Mumia flava: one gene and its partner. The protein of the gene in region 1 interacts with the protein of each later gene in a pairwise test. Links are inferred from orthologs where the notes say so. Each region holds a gene or a part of one and is shown on either strand. Other genes may lie near its edges.

Region 1 (10,311 bases):
GCCGACGACCCCGACGACCCCCATCGCGGCGGCCCGGGCGACCGACGGCTCGGGCCGGGCGAGCAGGAGGAAGGCGAGGACCGTCACCATCGCGAGCGCGACACGGGTCCGTGGCCCGGCGCGCAGCGGTCGCGCCGCAGCGAGCACGAACCCGAGGAGCAGCGTCAGGTTGGTGCCCGACACCGCCAGCAGGTGCGTCAGCCCGCTGGTCCGGAAGGCCTCCGCGAGATCGTCGGTCAATCCGCTGTCATCGCCGTGGACCAGGGCCGGGACCAAGGCGGCGACGTCGTCGTCACGCCCGCGTACGGAGTCGCCGACCGAGGCGCGCAGCCCGGCGGCCAGGTCCCACCACGCCGCGGGTCCGCCCACCGCACGCAGATCCGTGAGCCAGATCGTGGCCGCGGTGTCGGTGCCGTCCGCCGGACCCAGCCTGCCCGCGACCACGACCCGTTCGCCCAGCACCGGTGTCGCCAGGTCGGTCGAGCGGGACCAGGCCCGGACCGGCACCCGCACCCGCCAGCGCCGGTCAGCGGACGCGAGGTCGGTGACGCGCAGGGTCATCACGCGCGCGGTCCCGTTCGACGTCCGGACCTCGCGCGCGTCCGAGGACACGGTCGCGAGCGCCCGTACCTGCTGCCGGTCGGACGCGGCGTCGGCGACCGGGCTGTGCGCATGCTGGGAGACCCGCAGCGCCGCGAGCAGCGCCGACGTCCCCGCGACCAGGACGACGAGCCCGATCCAGGCGACCCGCACAGCCGAAGCGCGGCTCCGCAGCGCGAGCACGCCGACGGCGGCCAGGATCAGCCACGCCGAAGCGACCCACCCGACGGGGGCCGACACGGCGAGCGCGGCCCCGCCCCACGCGGCGAGCGCGGGCGCCGCGACCCGCAGATCGACCGGCGCGTGCGACCCGCCCGGCACCGGCACGTCACACGGTGACCAGGTCGCGCAGCTCGTCGAGCGTCGCCTCGCCGATCCCGCTGACGTCCAGCAGCTGCTCGACCGAGGAGAACGAGCCGTTCTCGGAGCGCCAGTCCAGGATCGCCTGCGCGGTGACCGGGCCGACCCCAGGAAGCGTGTCGAGATCCTCGGCGGTCGCGGTGTTGAGGTTGACGGGTGCCGGCGCCGTGCCTGCGCCCGACGCACCGCCGACCGGTGCTGCGACCGCCTCGAGCCCCACCACGACCTGCTCGCCGTCCACCAGCACCCGCGCCAGGTTCAGGGAGGACAGGTCGGCCCCGCGGCGCGCACCACCGGCCGCCTCGACGGCGTCCATCACCCGCGAGCCCGTCGGCAGGGAGACGACCTGGGGTCGACGGACCTTGCCGGTGACGTCGACGACCACGGTCGCGGCGTCCGCGGCGCCCCCGGCCGCCGGGGCCGTGCCCGCGACCGCAGCGGCGGAGGCGGCCGGGGATGACGGGCCGTCGACGGCGTGGTCGTCGAGCACGGCGTAGGAGTCGCTCGGCGGCACCTCCTGCGGTCGGGCCGACGCCACCCACATCCCGATCCCACCGGCGAGGACCGCCAGCACGATCGCGACGGCGACCAGGTGGCGGACCTCGACGCCGGCACCGAGCAGGCTCGCCACGGCTGAGCCGCGGCGCTCGGACCGCCCAGCCCCAGCCCCAGCCCGATCGTGGGCGTACGAGGCCGCGCGGGCCGCACGCCCGGACGGGACACCGTCGTGGGGGTCGAGGCGGTCGGGCTCGTCGTCGGGCTCGTCGTCGGGCTCGAAACCGGTCCAGGTCGCGTCGGAGCCGGCCAGCTCGCGGGCCAGCAGCTCGAGGCGTCGCCGAGCCGCCTCGGCACCTCGGTCGGATGAACGTCGCTCCACCGGCGCCACGCTACGAGCCCTGGACCTCGCCGTGGGCCGCCTCGGCTTCGCCTGTGGAGAACCCTCAGCGCGACACGGGGGCGACGGTGACGGCAAGGAGACCCGGCCCCACGTGCGCCCCGACGACCGCGCTGACCTCGACGACCGGCACGGAGTCCAGGCCGAGCTGCTCCGCAAGCCGGTCGGCGAGCGCCTGTGCGGCCTCGGGAGCGTCGAGATGCTGGACCGCGACGGCCACCCCGTCCGCCTGCAGCGTCGCCGCCTGGAGGGCGAGCTCCTCCAGACGGGCGATGGCGCGGCTCGCGGTCCGGACCTTCTCCACCGGCCGCACCTGCCCCTCCCGGACCGACAGCAGCGGCTTGACCGCGAGCGCCGACCCGACGAGGGCCGAGGCCGCTCCGATCCGGCCACCACGGCGCAGGTGCTCGAGCGTCGCGACGTAGAACAGCGTGGTCGCGCGCTCGGCGCACTCGGTCGCGGCCTTCGCCGCGTCCTCCGCGCTCGCGCCGGCCTCGCGTGCACGCGCGGCAGCGACCGCCGCGTACCCCGAGGCCATCCCGACCTCCAGCGTGTCCACGCACAGCACCGGGACCGGGGCGTCCTGGGCGGCGATCTGGGCCGACTCGAACGTCGCCGAGACCGCCGAGCTCAGGTGCACCGACACGATCGCCTCGGCTCCCTGTGCTGCGAGCGTCTCGTAGCACCGTGCGAGCGCCTCCGGCGAGGGGCGTGAGGTGCTGACGGTCGCGCCGGAGCGCAGGGCCTGGGCGACCTCGTCAGCGGTGATGTCCTCGCCCTCGACGAAGACCCGGTCGCCGACGACGACCTCGAGCGGCACCACGGTGAGGTCGTACCTCCGGACCAGATCGGCCGGCAGCGAGGCCGTCGAGTCGGTCACGATCGCGAAGGTCATGGGCTGAGAGTATCGGCCTCGTGGCCGGGGCGGGACCTCTCGGTCCGCTCGCGGTACAGGGCCTGGTGCATGACGCGCCGCATCGCGAGGATCACGGGCTCGATCAGCGTGGTCCCGAGGACGACGTCCTCGACCACGCCCGGCAACGACGCCCCCGGATCGCGGCCGACCGACGCCACCTCGCGCTCGGCCATCGAACGGATGTCGGCCAGGTAGCGTCCTGCCGCCTCGGGATCGAGCGGACGTCCTGCTGCCTCCAGCCCGCGGAGCGCGACCTCCAGCTGGGTCAGCGCCGTGCTGCCGACCCCGACGTCGAGGCCGTGCTGCTCCAGCAGCGCGGTCGCACGAGGGCACGCCGGGTCGGCCGGCTCCGCGTACGGCGGAAGGGCTTCGACGGCCCGCGCCACCGCGGCGTACGGGTCCGGGCCGGGCTCGTCGACCGCGGCGAGCACCTGCTTCGCCCGTGCCAGTGGCAGCCCTGCGACCTCGACGAGTGCGCGGATCACCCGCAGACGATGCAGGTGCCGGTCGTCGTAGCGCGCCTGCGTGGCACTGGTCGCCTCACCCGCGGGGAGCAGACCCTCGCGCAGGTAGTACTTGACCGTCGCCACCGGCAGACCGGCCTCGTGTGCCAGCGCGGAGATCTTCATCGGCACCCCCTGGAAATCCTGGTTGACACATTGGAGAGTAACACTCTCTAATATTGGATAGTTCCACTACCCAAAAGGAGTCCTCATGGATGCCGCCACCACCATCACCGCGGGCGTCGTCGTCCTCACGGTCGTCACGATCGAGACCGGAGGCATGTTCGTGCTCCGCGTCGTCACCGGGCATCAGCCGGTCAACGACCTCCAGCGGTCCTTCTTCCGCGCCGGGCACGCGCACGCGGGCGTGCTCGTGATCCTCGGGCTGGTCACGCTGCTGCTGACCTCGGCAGCCGAGGTGGCCGACCCGTGGGGTTGGCTCGGACCGGTCGGCGTGCTGGTCGCCGCGATCGTGATGCCGGCCGGGTTCTTCCTGTCCGTGCTCGGCACCGACCCCGAGCGACCCGGCCGCCTCGTCGCCCTGCTGTGGGCAGGCGCGGTCCTGCTCGCCGCCGGGCTCGTGTCGACGGGCGTCAGCCTGGTCGTGACGGGTGCGAACGGGTAGCGGGCACGGGGTCTCGATCACTCGCTGCGCTCGCGCCTCGACCGACGGTCCTGGCACCGCTGGTCGAGGCGGGCGAGGAACGAGCCCGATCGAGACCCCTCAGATCACGACGTTGACGAGCTTCGGTGCACGGACGATCACCTTGCGGATCTCGGCACCCTCGAGGTGCCGAGCGACGTTCGGCTCGGCCAGGGCGATCGCCTGCAGGTCCTCGTCGGAGATCGACGGCGGGACCTCGACCTTGCCGCGGACCTTGCCCTTGACCTGGACGACGCACGTCACCGTGTCCTCGACCAGCAGCGCCTCGTCGACCGTCGGCCACGGCTGCTGCGAGACCGAGGGAGCGTGCCCCAGCTCGGACCACATCTCCTCGGCGACGTACGGCGCGATCGTCGACAGCAGCACGGAGATCACCTCGGCCGCCTCACGCACCGCCGGGTCGGCCGCGCCGGGGCCGGCGTCGATTGCCTTGCGGGTCGCGTTCACCAGCTCCATCAGGCGCGCCACGACGACGTTGAACCGCCGGGACTCGTACAGCTGCTCGCAGTCGTGCACGGTGCGGTGGGTGGTCCGACGCAGCGCCTGGTCCCCGTCGGCCGGATCGGCACCCGGCTCGCTGGAGACCTCGTGCGCGACCCGCCAGGCCCGCTGGAGGAACTTCGAGGACCCCGACGGCGACACGTCGGCCCAGTCGATGTCGTCCTCCGGCGGGCTCGCGAACACGATCGTCAGCCGCACCGCGTCGACGCCGAACTCCTCCAGCTGCTCACCCAGGTCGACCCCGTTGCCGAGGGACTTGCTCATCGCCTTGCCCTCGTTGATGACCTGGCCCTGGTTCATCAGCGAGGTGAACGGCTCGACGAAGTCGACCATGCCCATGTCGTGCAGCACCTTGGTGAAGAACCGGCTGTAGAGCAGGTGCAGGATCGCGTGCTCGACGCCACCGACGTACTGGTCGACCGGCATCCAGCGCCGGGCCTCGGCCGGGTCGAACGGGCCGTCGGTGCTCTGCGGAGAGCAGTAGCGCAGGTAGTACCACGACGAGTCGACGAACGTGTCCATCGTGTCGGTGTCACGCTGGGCCGGCCCGCCGCACTGCGGGCAGGCGGTCGAGACCCAGTCGGTCGCGGCCGCCAGCGGCGACGTGCCCTTCGGGGCCAGGTCGGAGCCGGTCAGGTACGGCAGCTCCACCGGCAGCTGGTCGTCCGGGACCGCGACCTCGCCGCAGTCCGGGCAGTGCACGATCGGGATCGGGCAACCCCAGTAGCGCTGGCGGCTCAGCAGCCAGTCGCGCAGCCGGAAGTTGATCGTCCCCTCCCCCGCACCGTCGGCCTCGAGCCGCGCGATGATCGTCGCGATCCCGTCGGCCTTGGTCTCGATGCCCTCGAGCGCCGGCGAGCTGACGTACGCACCGTCGCCCGGGGTCGCGATCCCGGAGACGGCCGGGTCCTCGGCGCCCTCGACGTCGATCACGGCGCGGACCGGCAGGTCGTACGTCCGGGCGAAGTCGAGGTCGCGCTGGTCGTGCGCGGGCACGGCCATGACGGCACCCGTGCCGTAGTCGGCCAGCACGTAGTCGGCGGCCCAGACCGGCATCTTCTCGCCGGTCACCGGGTTGACGGCGTGCACGCCCAGCGGGACGCCGGTCTTCGGGCGCTCGGTGGACTGCCGCTCGATCTCGGTGGCCTGCTTGGTGCGCTCGAGGTAGGCCTCGAACTGCGCGCGGTGGTCGTCGGCGACCAGCTCTGCAGCGAGCTTCGCGTCCGGCGCCACCACCATGAACGTCGCGCCGTACAGCGTGTCCGGACGGGTGGTGAACACCCGCACGGGCTCGTCGCGCTTCACACCGTCCTCGGCGCTGATCGCGAAGTCGACCCACGCTCCCTCGGAGCGCCCGATCCAGTTGCGCTGCATCGTCAGGACGCGCTCGGGCCACTTCCCCTCGAGCTGCTCCATGTCGTCGAGCAGCCGTTGGGCGTAGTCCGTGATCTTGAAGTACCACTGCGTCAGCTCGCGCTTGGTGACCACCGCACCGCAGCGCTCGCACAGGCCCTGGACGACCTGCTCGTTGGCCAGCACGGTCTGGTCGTTCGGGCACCAGTTGACGAACGACGCCTTGCGGTAGGCCAGGCCCCGCTCGAAGAACCGCAGGAACAGCCACTGCGTCCACCGGTAGTACTCCGGGTCCGAGGTGTGCAGACGGCGGGTCCAGTCGAAGCTCAGGCCGTAGCGCCGGATCGACTCCGCCTGGGTCTCGATGTTGTCGTAGGTGAAGGTCGCCGGGTTCTCGTCGCGCTTGATCGCGGCGTTCTCCGCCGGCAGGCCGAACGAGTCCCAGCCGATCGGGTTCAGGACGTCGTACCCGCGCAGCCGCCAGTAGCGCGCCAGCATGTCGTGGAGCGCGAAGACCTCGCCGTGGCCCATGTGGAGGTCGCCGGAGGGGTACGGGAACATCGTGAGGGCGTACCGCCGCTCCCGGCTCTGGTCCGTACCGTCGGCGTCGAACGGCCGCAGGTCGTCCCAGACCGCGCGCCACCGGTCCTGGACCGCGCGGACGTCGTACGACGCCGCCTCACCGTGCTGGGTGCTCACTCTCGTCTCCTCCACGTGCCTCTGGGAGTCGTGCACGCTCGCTGCTGCATGAAAAAGCCCCTCGCAGGGAGGGGCGGCCGCACTGACCGGTCGAGCTGTCGTCGACCCTCAGCGCGGCACGTCGAGAAGCAGCATCAGCGCGCGCACGTCTCTCATCGTAGCCCGCGCAGCCCGGGCGGCGTCACGGCGTGTCGTCGTGCGCCTCGGCGGGCGCATCCTCCACCACGATCGGACGCAGCCGCGCCCACACGAAGAAGAACGCCGACACCACGATCAGGGCGATCCCGATCACCAGGTTGATGTTGAAGCCGTCGGACTTGTCGAGCTCCGTGTCGGAGACGAAGAAGAGTCCGATCACCGTGAGGATCACCCCGTAGATCCCGAGCAGCAGCCCGATGATCCGCCGGATGTCGAACGCACCCGCGGTGTGCTTCTCGGTCGTCGGCTGGTCGCCTGTCGCCACGTCGTCCCCCTCACCTGAAGATGATGTTGAGCGCGATCACCATGATCAGCGAGATCGTCGCCAGCTTGAGCGGCTGCTGGTACCACGGGAGCGTCGGCGCGAGCGGGTCGCGCAGGTTCTCCTTCGGCGTCAGCGAGTACACGAAGCCGACCAGCGACTCCTCCGGCTTCGGCTTGCTCATGTAGGTCACCACCACACTCACCACGATGTCGACGACGAACGCCGCGCTCGCCGCGACGAAGCTCGCGCCCTGGCCGCTCAGCCCGATCACGCCCTGGCTCAGCCCGCCCAGCGCGTCCTCGCTCAGGATGGCCACGAAGATCGCGGCACCGGTCCCGCTGACCAGGCCCACCCAGCCGGCCGTCGCCGACATCCTCTTCCAGAACATACCGAGGATGAACGTGGCGAACAGCGGCGCGTTGAAGAACCCGAACAACGTCTGCAGGTAGTCCATCAGGTTGCCGTAGCCCGACGCGATCAGCGCCGTGAAGATCGCGACCAGCGTCGCCGCGACCGTGGCCCAGCGGCCGACCCGGGTGTAGTAGTCGTCCGGCTTGTCCTTGACGGCGTACTGCTCCCACAGGTCGACGCTGAAGACGGTGTTGAACGCCGAGATGTTGGCCGCCATCCCCGCCATGAACGACGCGAGCAGACCGGCGATGGCGACGCCGAGCATGCCGTTGGGCAGCAGGTCGCGCATCAGCAGCAGGATCGCGTCGTTGTACGTCACGTCGGAGTCGGGCGGGAGCTCGCCGTTGCGCAGCTGGATGATCTCGGTGACCAGCACCGCGGCGATCATGCCGGGCACGACCACGATGAACGGCACGAACATCTTCGGGAAAGACCCGATGATCGGCGCGTTGCGCGCGGCCGACATCGACTTCGACGCCATCGCGCGCTGCACCTCGACGAAGTTCGTCGTCCAGTAGCCGAACGACAGCACGAAACCGAGGCCGAACACGATCCCGACCACCGACCAGAACGGGTCCTCGATCCCGGTGAGGTTCGTGCCCGGCCAGCTGGAGAGCATCGCGTCGCCGTCGGGCTCGGCCTGAAGCTTGTCGACCAGGCCGTCGATGCCGCCGACCTTGTGCAGCGCGACGAGCGTCAGCGGGAGCAGCGCGGCCACGATCACGAAGAACTGGAGCACCTCGTTGTAGATCGCCGCCGACAGTCCGCCGAGCGTCGTGTACGTCAGGACGACGGCGGCCGCGGCGATCAGCGAGACCCACAGCGGCCAGCCCAGGATCGCCTCGACGATCGACGCGAGCAGGAAGAGGTTGACGCCGGCGATCAGCAGCTGCGCGATCGCGAAGCTCAGCGCGTTGACCAGGTGCGCACCGGTGCCGAAGCGCATCCGCATGAACTCCGGGACGCTGCGGACCTTCGAGCCGTAGTAGAACGGCATCATCACGACACCGAGGAACAGCATCGCCGGGACGGCGCCGATCCAGAAGTAGTGCATCGTCGGCAGGCCGTACTGCGCGCCGTTGGCCGACATGCCCATGATCTCGACGGCGCCGAGGTTGGCCGAGATGAAGGCGAGGCCGGTCACCCACGCCGGCAGGGAGCGGCCCGACAGGAAGAAGTCGATGCTCGAGGAGACCTGCCGCTTGGCGAACCAGCCGATGCCGAGCACGAACCCGAAGTAGATCGCGATGATCAGGTAGTCCGAGAAGTCCGCATCGAGGCGGAGCTCCTCCTGCGCCAGGAGCACGCTGTCCAGGTGCATCGCGTTCATCCGTCCCCCTCCACCGGCTGTCGGCCCCCTCGGGCGGGTCGTCCGAACCGCACCCTACTCCCGAGCGACCCACGTCGCTCGGTGACGCGACGCGTGTCGCGACCGGTGTCCCGGCCGGTGCCGCGACACCGGCTGCGAGGCTGGTCGCGGACCTCTCGCGGTGCCTTGGCCGGGCGACCATACTGGCGGCATGTCGTGGACGCGCCGCCGCCTGCTCGCCACCGCCGCGGTCGCCGGCGCCGGAGTGCTCGTCGGGTGCGACGGGTCCTCACCGGAGGTCGGGCCGACCGACCCGACGACGACCGAGGGTCCGTCCGACGACCCGACGAGCGACGCGACCACGGGCGACGCGACCACCGAGCCGTCGCCGACCGCGCCTGCGGAGCCCACCCGGCTGCGCGTCGTCGGGACCGTGGCAGAGGGGCTGACGGTCCCATGGGGCATCGCGTTCCTGCCCGGCGGCGGCGCCCTGGTCTCCGAGCGCGACACCGGCCGGATCGTACGCGTCGGCGCCGCCGGCTCCGTCCGTACGGTCACGGAGGTGGCCGAGGCTGCAGCCGCTCCCGGCACGGGTGAGGGCGGGCTGCTCGGGCTCGCCCTGAGCCCCGACGGTCGCGGGCTGTACGCGTACCACTCGACCGACGACGACAACCGGATCGTGCGGATGAGCTGGAACGGTCGCGCGCTCGGTCGACCCCGCGTGGTGCTCGACGGGATCCCTCGCGCCACGATCCACAACGGGGGCGCGCTCGCGATCGGCCCCGACGGGCTGCTGTACGCCAGCACGGGCGACGCCGGCGACGGCTCGAACGCACCGGACGTCGACTCGCTCGGCGGCAAGGTGCTGCGGATGCGCCTCGACGGCTCGCCCGCACCCGGCAACCCGTACGACAACCAGGTCTTCAGCTCCGGCCACCGCAACGTCGAAGGACTCGCGTTCGACGGCGCCGGACGGCTGTGGGCCAGCGAGTTCGGCAACGACGCGTACGACGAGCTCAACCTCATCGAGGCCGGCCAGGACTACGGGTGGCCGCGCACCGAGGGTCCGACCGATGCCGGCGGCATCACCGGGCCGCAGGCCTGGTGGCCGACGGACGCCGCCTCACCGGCCGGGCTCGCGGTCGCCCACTCCACCGCGTACCTCGGGGCGCTGCGCGGCCAGTGCGTGTGGGCGGTCCCGCTGGCCGGGCGCCGCGCGCGGGAGCCACGCCGCCGGCTCGGGGGCGAGGACCTCGGCCGGATCCGTGCGGTCGCGCTCGCGCCGGACGGGCTGCTGTGGGTCGCGACGAGCAACACCGACGGGCGCGGCGACCCGCGCGACGGCGACGACCGGATCGTGCGCGTACGCATCGGCTGAGCGCCTCCCCGAACGCCCGGCACGACCCGTAGGATCGGCGCCATGACGTGGATGGTCACCGGCGGCGCCGGTTACATCGGTTCGCACGTGGTCCGGGCCTTCGCGCAGGCCGGGATCGACGTCGTCGTCCTCGACTCGCTGGAGTCCGGCCACCGGGAGTTCGTGCCCCCGGACGTCCCGTTCGTGCACGCGAACGTGACCGACACCGACGTCGTGCGCGCGACGCTGCGCGAGCACCAGGTCCGGGGCGTCGTGCACG
Region 2 (10,162 bases), 240 kb from region 1 along the record:
CCGGAGGCTCCTCCGGCGGCGACGTCGCGGACGATCCGCGTCTCGAGGATGCGGTCGCGGCGGACGGGAGCACGCCCGAGGACGACGGTCACGACCTGGAGAAGGTCGTCGACAGCCCGGTCGTGCCGACCGAGGACTTCCGTCTCGCCGGGGTGACGTGGGAGCAGGGTACGAGCGGCGGCGAGGTCGTCGCGTACGTCCGGACCCGCGGCGACGACGGCTGGACCGCCTGGTACCAGCTGCACGAGTCCGTCGACGGGCCCGATCCGGGCTCCGAGGAGGCCCGCAACGCCCGGGCCGGCACGGACCCGCTGCTCGTCGACGACTCCGACGCGGTCCAGGTCGTGCTCGCGACCTCCGACGGGCAGATCCCCGAGGACGTGCAGGTCGACGTCGTCGGGCTCGGTGACGGCACCTCCACCGGTGACGACGGCGACACGGGCGAGGAGCAGCGGGCTCCGGCGCCCGAACCCGAGGTCGACGGAACGGACCTCGAGCCGATGGCAGCCGCCGGCGGGGTCCCCATGCCGACGATCCGCAGCCGCGCCGCCTGGGGCGCGAACGAGCGGATCCGCGAGAAGTCCAGTCCGGACTACGGGTCGGTGCGCGGTGCGGTCGTGCACCACACCGCGGGCCCGACCTCGTACAGCAAGGACGAGGTCCCCGCCCTCATCCGGTCGTTCTACAGCTACCACGTGAAGGTGCGCGGCTGGCGCGACATCGGCTACAACGTGCTGGTCGACAAGTGGGGCCGCGCCTGGGAGGGCCGTTGGGGCGGCCTGAGCCGCAACGTCGTGGGCGCCCACGCCTTGAACAACAACTCGACGACGTTCGGGATCTCGGTGATCGGCGACTTCGGCCCGATGAAGGCCTCGAAGGCGGTCGCACGCACGGTGTCGCGCGTGATCGCCTGGAAGTTCTCGCTCAACCGGGTCAACCCGAACGGCACCTGGACCTATACGACGAACACCGGGAAGCGGGTCTCGAAGCCCAAGGTCGTGGGCCACCGTGACGTCGGTCAGACGGCCTGCCCGGGCTCCACGCTCTACAAGCGGCTGCCCGGGATCCGCTCGCGCGTCCGCTCCAGGATGGCGAACAACGGCCTGAAGCCGACGATCCGCGCCGCCGCGTCGCCGAAGAACTACCAGGTCGGCGGGAACCGCGTCGACGTGGACGTCACCGTGACCGCGCCGGGCACGGTGCCGACCGGCACGGTCGAGATCCTCGATGTCGACTCCGACACGATCGTGGGCGGCCCCGTGTCGCTGTCGAGCGGGAAGGCGCGGGTCAAGCTGCTGAAGCTGCTGCCGGCCGGGACCCGACCGCTGCGGGTGCTGTACAGCGGCAACGGCCTGGTCGCGTGGGCCCGCTCCACCTCGTTCGGCATCACGGTCCGCAAGGCACCGACGACCACCACGGCGACGTACGACAAGACCGCGATCACCTCGGGCGACCTCGTCCGCGCCTCCGTCGTCGTCGCGGGCGACGACGTCTACCCGCGCGGCACCGCCTCGGTCTGGTCGGGAGGCACGCGGGTCGGTCGGGCGACGCTCACGCGAGTCCCGTCGACCAAACGAGCGACGGCGACGGTGCGACTGAGCCGCGAGCTCGCAGGCGGGACCCACCGACTCGTCGCACGCTACGACGGGCACCCGTCGATCGCGGGCTCGAAGGATGCGACACCGGGCACGTTGACGGTCGCGAAGGCGCCGAGCCGGATCACGTCGGTCGCACACGTCCGGGTGCCGCGATGGAAGGCGCGGCCCGTGCTGAGGGTGACCGCGTCGGCCGAGCACCAGCGACCGGACGGCCCGGTGGTGGTGCGCGATCGCGGTCGCGTCGTCGGACGGGGGAGCATGCGCGACGGCGTCGCGACCGTGTGGCTCACCCGCAACGACGTCCGCCGACGGACCGTGACCGTCCAGTACCACGGGTCGGCGAGCCTGCGGTGGGCCACGCCCGTGACCCGCACGTTCGCGGTCAAGCCGGCCGTGCTCCAGGTGCGGCGCAGGCTCGACGACCGGACGATCAGCCGCTCCGACCGGCTCGTGCTGCGGATGCGCGTCAAGGCGGCCGGGCACGACGCGGTGCGTGGTCGCATCCAGGTGGTGACGAAGTCCGGTCGGGTGCTGAAGTCGAAGCGGCTGCGGGCGCGGCACGACGGGCACCGCAAGATTCGGATCCCGGTCTCCTGGCAGGGCAAGAAGCGGATCCGGGTGAAGGTCGACCCGGCCGGCTACCAGCGGCCGTACCGCTCGAAGTGGATCAAGGTCCGGGTGCGCTGAGCGGCGGGTCGGCAGGGTTGACGGCGAGGCCGAGCGCGTCGGCGCCGAGCACCTTCGGCGCGCCGTCCTCGTAGAAGACGTCGACCTCGCGGACCTCGAACCCGGCGCGCTCGATCGCGGCGACGATCCGCCGGGTGAGATGGCACCCGCCGGCGATGCGCTGGTGGAGCGGGGCCAGGCGTCGTTGCCAGCGTCGTACGGACTCGTCCGGCGCCAGGCCGTGCTCGAGGAAGTGCAGCGTGCCGCCCGGCCGGAGCACCCGCCGCAGCTCGGCGAGCGCAGCGTCGAGGTCGGGGATCGTGCACATCGTCCAGGTGCTGAGGGCGGCGTCGACGCTGTCGTCGTCGAGCGTGAGCGCCTGGCCGTCGAGGCCCGACCGCACGACGGGGACGTGCGCCCGTACGATCCGCTCCTCGGCGATCCGCCACGCGGCGTCGGAAGGCTCCACGGCCGCCACGGACCGGACCGCCGGCGGATAGAAACGGGTGTTGTGGCCGCTGCCGAACCCGATCTCCACGACGTCGCCCGACAGCCCCGCGCAGACCCGCGCGCGGTAGGGGTCGGCCTGCTCCATCCCGCACGCCCGGTCGACCCAGCGGGGGAGCACGTGGTCGCTGTACCAGCCCACGGCGACGCACCTCCCTGCATCCGATCGTGCCACCTCGCTGTCGGTGCGCACGGGTAGATTGTCGCCCGTGTCCAGTGCTGACGAACGCATCGAGAGCCCACCCGACGAGGCGGCGGCCCGCAAGCGGCACGCCGAGCTGACCGAGGAGATCGAGCACGCCCGGACGCGCTACTACGTCGAGGACGCCCCGACGATCTCGGACGCCGCGTACGACCGGCAGATGGTCGAGCTCGAGGAGCTGGAGGACGCGTGGCCCCAGCTGCGGACCCCCGACTCGCCGACGCAGACGGTCGGTGGCGTGGCGAGCGAGGCGTTCGCGCCGGTCCGCCACCGCCGGCGGATGGAGAGCCTCGACAACTGCTTCTCGTTCGAGGAGCTGCAGACCTGGGGCGCACGGGTCCACAAGGAGGCCGACGAGGACCCGGAGCTGCTGGTCGAGCTCAAGGTCGACGGTCTGGCGATCAACCTGACGTACGAGCGGGGCCGGCTCGTCCGCGCCGCGACGCGCGGTGACGGCACGATCGGCGAGGACGTGACCGCCAACGTCCGCACGATCGAGGGGATCCCGCACCGGCTGCGTGGCGACGGCGACCACGCGGTCCCTGCGCTGGTCGAGGTGCGCGGTGAGATCTACTTCCCGACTGCTGCGTTCGAGACGTTCAACCAGGCGTGGGCCGAGGCCGGCAACACCCCGCTGTCCAATCCCCGCAACGCCGCTGCCGGCTCGCTGCGCCAGAAGGATCCGGCGGTGACCGCGACCCGGCCGCTGCGGATGGTCTGCCACGGGATCGGCGACCGCGACGGGTTCGAGCCGCAGCGGCAGTCGGAGGCGTACGCCGCGCTGGCGTCGTGGGGCCTGCCGACCAGCGACCGGGTGAAGGTGCTGCCGACGCTGGCCGACGTCGAGGAGTTCATCGGCTACTACGGCGAGCACCGTCACGACGTCGAGCACGAGATCGACGGGATCGTGATCAAGGTCGACCGGTTCGCGGTGCAGCGTGCGCTGGGCTCGACGTCGCGGGCGCCGCGCTGGGCGATCGCGTACAAGTATCCGCCCGAGGAGGTCAACACCACGCTCCTCGACATCCGGGTCAACGTCGGGCGCACAGGCCGGGTCACCCCGTACGGCGTGATGGAGCCGGTGCTCGTGTCGGGGTCCACCGTGGAGATGGCGACGCTGCACAACGCGTCGGAGGTCGAGCGCAAGGGTGTGCTGATCGGCGACACGGTCGTGCTGCGCAAGGCCGGCGACGTGATCCCGGAGATCGTCGGGCCGGTGGTGCCGTTGCGGGACGGGTCGGAGACGGCGTTCGTGATGCCGACCGAGTGCCCCGCGTGCGGCACGACGCTGGCGCCGTCGAAGGAGGGCGACGCCGACATCCGCTGCCCCAACACCCGGTCCTGCCCCGCGCAGCTGCGCGAGCGGCTGTACCACGTGGGCAGCCGCGGGGCGATGGACATCGAGGTGCTGGGGTACGAGGCGGCGACGGCGCTGCTCGATGCCGGGGTCCTGACCGACGAGGGTGGGCTGTTCGCGCTCGGAGAGTCCGACCTGCTCGAGGTGCCGCTGTTCACGCGAGCGTCGAAGAAGGCGGAGCAGGAGGCCGGTGCGGGTCCGCGGGTGCTGTCCGCGAACGGTCGTCGCATGCTCGACAACCTCGCGAAGGTCAAGGCGCAGCCGCTGTGGCGCGTCCTGGTGGCGCTGTCGATCCGGCACGTCGGCCCGACCGCCGCGCGGGCGCTCGCCGCCGAGCTGGGGAGCCTCGACGCGATCGCCGAGGCCGACACCGAGACGCTGGCGGCGGTCGACGGGGTCGGCCCGACGATCGCGGAGTCGGTGGTGGAGTGGTTCGGCGTCGACTGGCACCGCGAGATCGTCGAGCAGTGGCGCGCCGCCGGGGTGCGGACCGCCGACGAGCGGGACGCGTCGATCGAGCGGACGCTGGAGGGTCTCACGATCGTCGTGACCGGCTCGCTCACGGGATTCACCCGCGACGAGGCCAAGGAGGCGGTCCTGGCCCGCGGCGGCAAGGCAGCGGGATCGGTGTCGAAGAAGACGAGCTTCGTCGTGGTCGGTGAGGCGGCGGGTTCGAAGGCCGCGAAGGCCGAGGAGCTGGGCGTCCCGGTCCTCGACGAGCAGGGGTTCGTGGACCTGCTCCGCGATGGGCCGTCGCCGGCGGAGGACGACGCTGCGGACGACGCCGAGGACGACGCCGAGGGGTGAGGCGCTGGGGTGCGGCGGGCTCCGACAGAATGTCCGAGCCGTCGACGCACCGGAGGAACGATGTCGGATCCGCACCACCCGCAGGGCCAGCCGCCGCACGGGCAGGAGCCGCATCCGGAGTGGACCACGCCGTACGGCCAGCAGCCTGGCGGGTACGGCCAGCCGGGTCACCAGCCGTACGGTCCGGCGTACGGGCACCCGCAGCAGCCCCACCCGTACGCCCAGAATCCGTACGGGCCGCCGCACCCGCAGCCGGCGAGGAAGCTCAGCGGCGGCAGGATCGCGTTGATCATCGCTCTGGCCGCGGTGGTCGCAGCGATCCTCGTCGTCCTGCTGGTCTCGGTGGCGCTCCTCACCCTCAGCTCGTCGACGACGGAGGTCCAGGAGGCGTCCGGGACGTCGATGAGCGTCGAAGGGATGGACGCGGTCCAGCAGACGCTGACGGAGACCGGTCCGGACTGGACCTGCTACGACTCGGTCCCGGGCTCGGTCTCGCGGTGCTTCTACTACGTGAAGGCCGGTGACATCCCCGACCGGGCGACCCTGACCTTCGGGTACGACGACGAGTCGGTCGTCTCGGTCGCATTCCGGGCCGACGGAGCCGAGGAGCTGCCCGAGGTGCGCGAGCAGGTGGTCGACGCGGTCGCCGTCCACCTGCTCGACGGCGACCGTGACGGACTCGAAGCGGCGCTCGGCGGTGGCGAGCAGCTCGAGGGCGTGTACGCCTACGGGAGCGGCGGCTACCTCACGATCTCCACGTCGACGGGCGAGCGCCTCACCGGACCCGATCTCCCGCAGGTCGCGGAGGTGGTCGCGAGCCTGCGTCGGGCCGGGTTCACCTGCGAGGACCCCGCCGACACCACGACCTGCGAGAAGACCACCGACGGTCTGCGGCTGCAGGCCAGCGGATACGTCGGGGACTCCTGGTCGTCGTGGACGGTGTCGGCGTCGCCCGAGTACGGCGCGCGGCCGACGAAGCAGCGCGCCAACGAGCTCGTCGGGCAGACGCTGGAGGGCGCGGGTCTCACCGACGACGCCGGCGTCGCCTTCCTCGCGTCCGCGCAGCGCGGACAGGCCGGCGACTTCGCCGGGTACGCACTCGGCGCCGACCCGTACGACGGGGGCAGCGGCTACTTCACGCAGCGCGCGACCGTCGAGGTGATCCGCTGACCGGCGGACCGCCTCGACGTGGCGGCCGCGGTCAGCGGCGCTTCTTCACCCGCAGCACGACCGTGGTCTTCGAGGCCTTGACCTTCGCGCTGCCCGGATAGACCACCGTCAGCCAGTGGCGACCGACCCGCAGGCTCTTGCGCCGCAGCGTGACGGTCGCGCGGCCCGACCGCAGGCGGTGCGAACCCAGCGCCTTCGCGCCCTTGCGCACCCGTACGACCCCGGTCGCGGTCCGCGAGGAGCGCACGCGGACGCGGATCCTGGCCTTGCGCCCGTACCGTACGGCCGTGGTCGTCGCCGTCGTGGTGGAGGCGACCTTCGTCGGCGGCTTCACGACGGGCGGCTTCGGTGGCACGGTGGGGGTCGGTTCCGTCGGGGTCGGTTCGGTCGGTGTCGGCGCGTCGGGGTCGGGGGAGATCGGCCCGACCGTGAGGTCGAGCCGGTTGCCGTCGCCGGACAGCAGGGTGCTGAGCAGCCAGTCGCCGGCCGGGAGGCCCAGCACGTCCGGGCACCCGTGGAGGTCGCCGATCGTGAACGCGGCGGACATCGCGATCGGGTCGGTCAGGCTGAACGGCTCGCTGCTGACCAGCCGCGCGGTGACGTCGCCGGTCCGGCAGGTCGGGCCGCCGAGGTTGATCAGGCGCAGCAGCGGCAGGTCGCTGCGGACGTCGGGAAGGGCGATCCGGAAGGTCGTGTCGGCGGTGACGATCCCACCGTCCCCGACGACGGCGACGGTGTCGCCGATCGGTTCGAGGACGACCGTCGACGTGGTGTCGCCGATCCACGGGAGACCCAGCGCACGGACCTTCGCGGTGATCTCGGGGATCTCCATCGTCCCCGTGACCCCGCTCGTGGCGAGGTCGAAGTCGCCGCGCAGCCGAGCGCCCTCGGGCATCGTGAGCACGGCGCCGCCGGCGAGGGGGTTCGCGAGGGTCGTGGTGCCGCTGATGGGGAGCACGACCGGGACGGGTGCGGCGTCGGCCGGGGTGGTCGCGAGCAGCGCCGCGGTCAGCCCGGCGGCCGCCGTCACGACGGTGGCGGTGGCGGCGCGGATGCGTGGGGGACGGGTACGCATGGATCTCCCTCCAGAGAACGGTGAACGGAACGTACCGCGCCCCCTCACGCGCTGTCCGCAGGTTCGCCCAGCAGCCGCCGCGTCGGGCGTCGGGTGGGCGTCGGGAGCGGTCGCGGCCGCTCAGGCCGCAGACCCTAGGATGGGTCGGTACCCACCCAACCCTTCGGAGGAGACGCCGTGTCCGACGGGATCACGCGCGCCGACGTGGCCAAGCTGGCCGACCTGGCGCGCATCGACCTCACCGACGCCGAGCTGGACCGACTCACACCCGAGCTCCAGGTCATTCTCGACTCGGTCGCCCAGGTCTCGGAGGTCGCGTCGGCCGACGTGCCGCCGACCTCGCACGCCGTGCCGCTCTCGAACGTCTTCCGCGACGACGTCGTCACCGGCGGACTCACCCCGGAGCAGGCGCTGGCGATGGCCCCGGCCGTCGAGCAGCAGCGGTTCGCCGTCCCGCGGATCCTGGGGGAGGAGCAGTGAGCGTGATCCGGATGAGCGCGGCGGACATCGCCGCGGCCCTGGCCTCGGGTGAGCTGTCGTCGGTCGAGGTGACGCAGGCGCACCTGGACCGCATCGACGCGGTCGACGGCGACCTCAACGCCTTCCTGGCCCGCGACGACGAGGCTGCGCTGGCCACGGCCCGCGCGATCGACGAGCGCCGCGCGGCCGGCGAGTCGCTGCACCCCCTCGCGGGCGTGCCGATCGCCGTCAAGGACGTCGTGACGACCGAGGGCCTGACCACCACCGCCGGGTCCCGGATCCTCGAGGGCTGGGTCCCGCCGTACGACGCGACCGTGACCAAGCGGCTCCGCGCGGCCGGACTCCCGATCCTCGGCAAGACCAACATGGACGAGTTCGCGATGGGCTCGTCGACCGAGCACTCCGCGTACGGTCCGACCCGCAACCCGTGGGACCGCGAGCGGATCCCCGGTGGTTCCGGTGGCGGCTCCGCGGCGGCCGTGGGCGCGTACGAGGCGCCGCTGGCGATCGGCACGGACACCGGCGGCTCGATCCGCCAGCCCGCTGCCGTGACCGGCACGGTCGGCGTCAAGCCGACGTACGGCGGGGTGTCGCGCTACGGCCTGATCGCGCTGGCGAGCTCGCTGGACCAGGCCGGTCCCGTGACCCGCTCGGTCCTCGACGCGGCGCTGCTGCACGACGTGATCGGCGGCCACGACCCGATGGACTCGACCAGCATCGACCGCCCCGTACCGCCGGTGGTGGAGGCGGCGCGTCGCGCGGACGTCGCGGGGCTGCGGATCGGCGTGGTCCGCGAGCTCGGTGGTGAGGGCTACCAGCCGGGCGTCCGGGCTCGCTTCGACGAGGCCGTGGAGCTGCTGACGAAGGCCGGGGCCGAGGTCGTCGAGGTGTCGTGCCCGAGCTTCGAGTACGCCCTGTCGACGTACTACCTGATCCTGCCGAGCGAGGCGAGCAGCAACCTCGCCCGCTTCGACGCGATGCGCTACGGCCTGCGTACGGCGCCGTCCGGCGTGGCCGCGCCGAGCGCCGAGCAGGTGATGACCGCGACCCGCGAGGCGGGCTTCGGCGACGAGGTGAAGCGCCGGATCATCATCGGCACGTACGCCCTGTCGAGCGGCTACTACGACGCCTACTACGGCTCGGCACAGAAGGTCCGCACGCTGATCGCGCGCGACTTCGACGCCGCCTTCGAGCAGGTCGACGTGCTGGTCTCGCCGACGTCCCCGACGACGGCGTTCAAGCTGGGCGACAAGCTGGACGACCCGATGTCGATGTACCTGCAGGACGTCGCGACGATCCCGGCGAACCTCGCCGGCATCCCGGGCCTGTCCCTGCCGGTCGGCGTCGCGGAGGAGGACGGGCTGCCGGTCGGCCTCCAGGTGCTGGCACCGGCGATGGCCGACGACCGGCTGTACAACGTGGGCGCGGCGCTCGAGCGGATGCTCATCGAGCAGTGGGGCGGCCCGCTGCTGGCGAAGGCCCCGGAGCTGGAGGTGCGGGCATGACGCAGACACGAACCGATCAGGCGCCGACCGAGCTGGTGCCGTTCGACGAGGCGCTGACCCGCTACGAGCCGGTGATGGGCCTGGAGGTCCACGTCGAGCTCAACACCGCGTCGAAGATGTTCTGCGGCTGCTCGACGGTCTTCGGTGCGGAGCCGAACACCCAGGTCTGCCCGACCTGCCTCGGCCTGCCCGGTGCGCTGCCGGTGGTCAACGGGAAGGCCGTGGAGTCGGCGATCCGGATCGGCCTCGCCCTGAACTGCTCGATCGCGCCGTGGTCGCGGTTCGCCCGGAAGAACTACTTCTACCCGGACATGCCGAAGAACTTCCAGACGTCGCAGTACGACGAGCCGATCGCGTTCGACGGCTGGACCGACGTCACCGTCGACACCGAGGACGGCCCGAAGACGTTCCGGGTGGAGATCGAGCGCGCGCACATGGAGGAGGACACCGGCAAGTCGCTGCACGTCGGCGGCTCCACCGGCCGGATCCACGGCGCCGAGTACTCGCTGGTCGACTACAACCGCGCCGGCATCCCGCTGATCGAGATCGTCACGAAGCCGATCACCGGTGCCGGCGAGCACGCGCCCGCCGTCGCCAAGGCGTACGTCGCGCACCTGCGGGAGCTGATCCGTGCCCTCGACGTGTCCGACGTGCGGATGGAGCAGGGCTCGATGCGCTGTGACGTCAACCTGTCGCTGATGCCGATCGGGTCGGAGGTCTTCGGGACGCGCTCGGAGACCAAGAACGTGAACTCGCTGCGCTCGGTCGAGCGCGCGGTGCGGTACGAGGCGGCGC

What was found.
Region 2: the proteins of leuS (region 1) and ligA interact in binary tests that used the Escherichia coli proteins (3 or more experiments, as listed by UniProt). The link is inferred for Mumia flava from one-to-one orthologs.

What each region holds. Positions count from the first base shown.
Region 1 is NZ_PGEZ01000002.1:612,657-622,967, forward strand. The notes cover bases 3,746-6,831. They hold leuS (leucine--tRNA ligase), read right to left. Parts: upstream 6,492-6,831; coding sequence 3,999-6,491; downstream 3,746-3,998. Other genes in these bases: CLV56_RS16975 (hypothetical protein), read left to right, coding at 3,746-3,899; CLV56_RS16985 (hypothetical protein), read right to left, coding at 6,673-6,831. Also shown: CLV56_RS16955 (ComEC/Rec2 family competence protein), read right to left, coding at 1-927; CLV56_RS21270 (ComEA family DNA-binding protein), read right to left, coding at 929-1,837; CLV56_RS16965 (DegV family protein), read right to left, coding at 1,902-2,750; CLV56_RS16970 (MerR family transcriptional regulator), read right to left, coding at 2,747-3,400; more of CLV56_RS16975, read left to right, coding at 3,486-3,745; more of CLV56_RS16985, read right to left, coding at 6,832-6,954; CLV56_RS16990 (sodium:solute symporter family protein), read right to left, coding at 6,965-8,686; CLV56_RS16995 (PQQ-dependent sugar dehydrogenase), read left to right, coding at 8,886-10,052; UDP-glucose 4-epimerase GalE, read left to right, coding at 10,095-10,311.
Region 2 is NZ_PGEZ01000002.1:850,205-860,366, reverse strand. Bases 2,622-5,558 are described here. They hold ligA (NAD-dependent DNA ligase LigA), read left to right. Parts: upstream 2,622-2,980; coding sequence 2,981-5,137; downstream 5,138-5,558. Other genes in these bases: CLV56_RS18010 (hypothetical protein), read left to right, coding at 5,198-5,558; CLV56_RS18020 (class I SAM-dependent methyltransferase), read right to left, coding at 2,622-2,913. Also shown: CLV56_RS18025 (Ig-like domain repeat protein), read left to right, coding at 1-2,285; more of CLV56_RS18020, read right to left, coding at 2,266-2,621; more of CLV56_RS18010, read left to right, coding at 5,559-6,307; CLV56_RS18005 (Ig-like domain repeat protein), read right to left, coding at 6,339-7,382; Asp-tRNA(Asn)/Glu-tRNA(Gln) amidotransferase subunit GatC, read left to right, coding at 7,560-7,862; Asp-tRNA(Asn)/Glu-tRNA(Gln) amidotransferase subunit GatA, read left to right, coding at 7,874-9,367; Asp-tRNA(Asn)/Glu-tRNA(Gln) amidotransferase subunit GatB, read left to right, coding at 9,364-10,162. UniProt on the Escherichia coli protein: DNA ligase that catalyzes the formation of phosphodiester linkages between 5'-phosphoryl and 3'-hydroxyl groups in double-stranded DNA using NAD as a coenzyme and as the energy source for the reaction.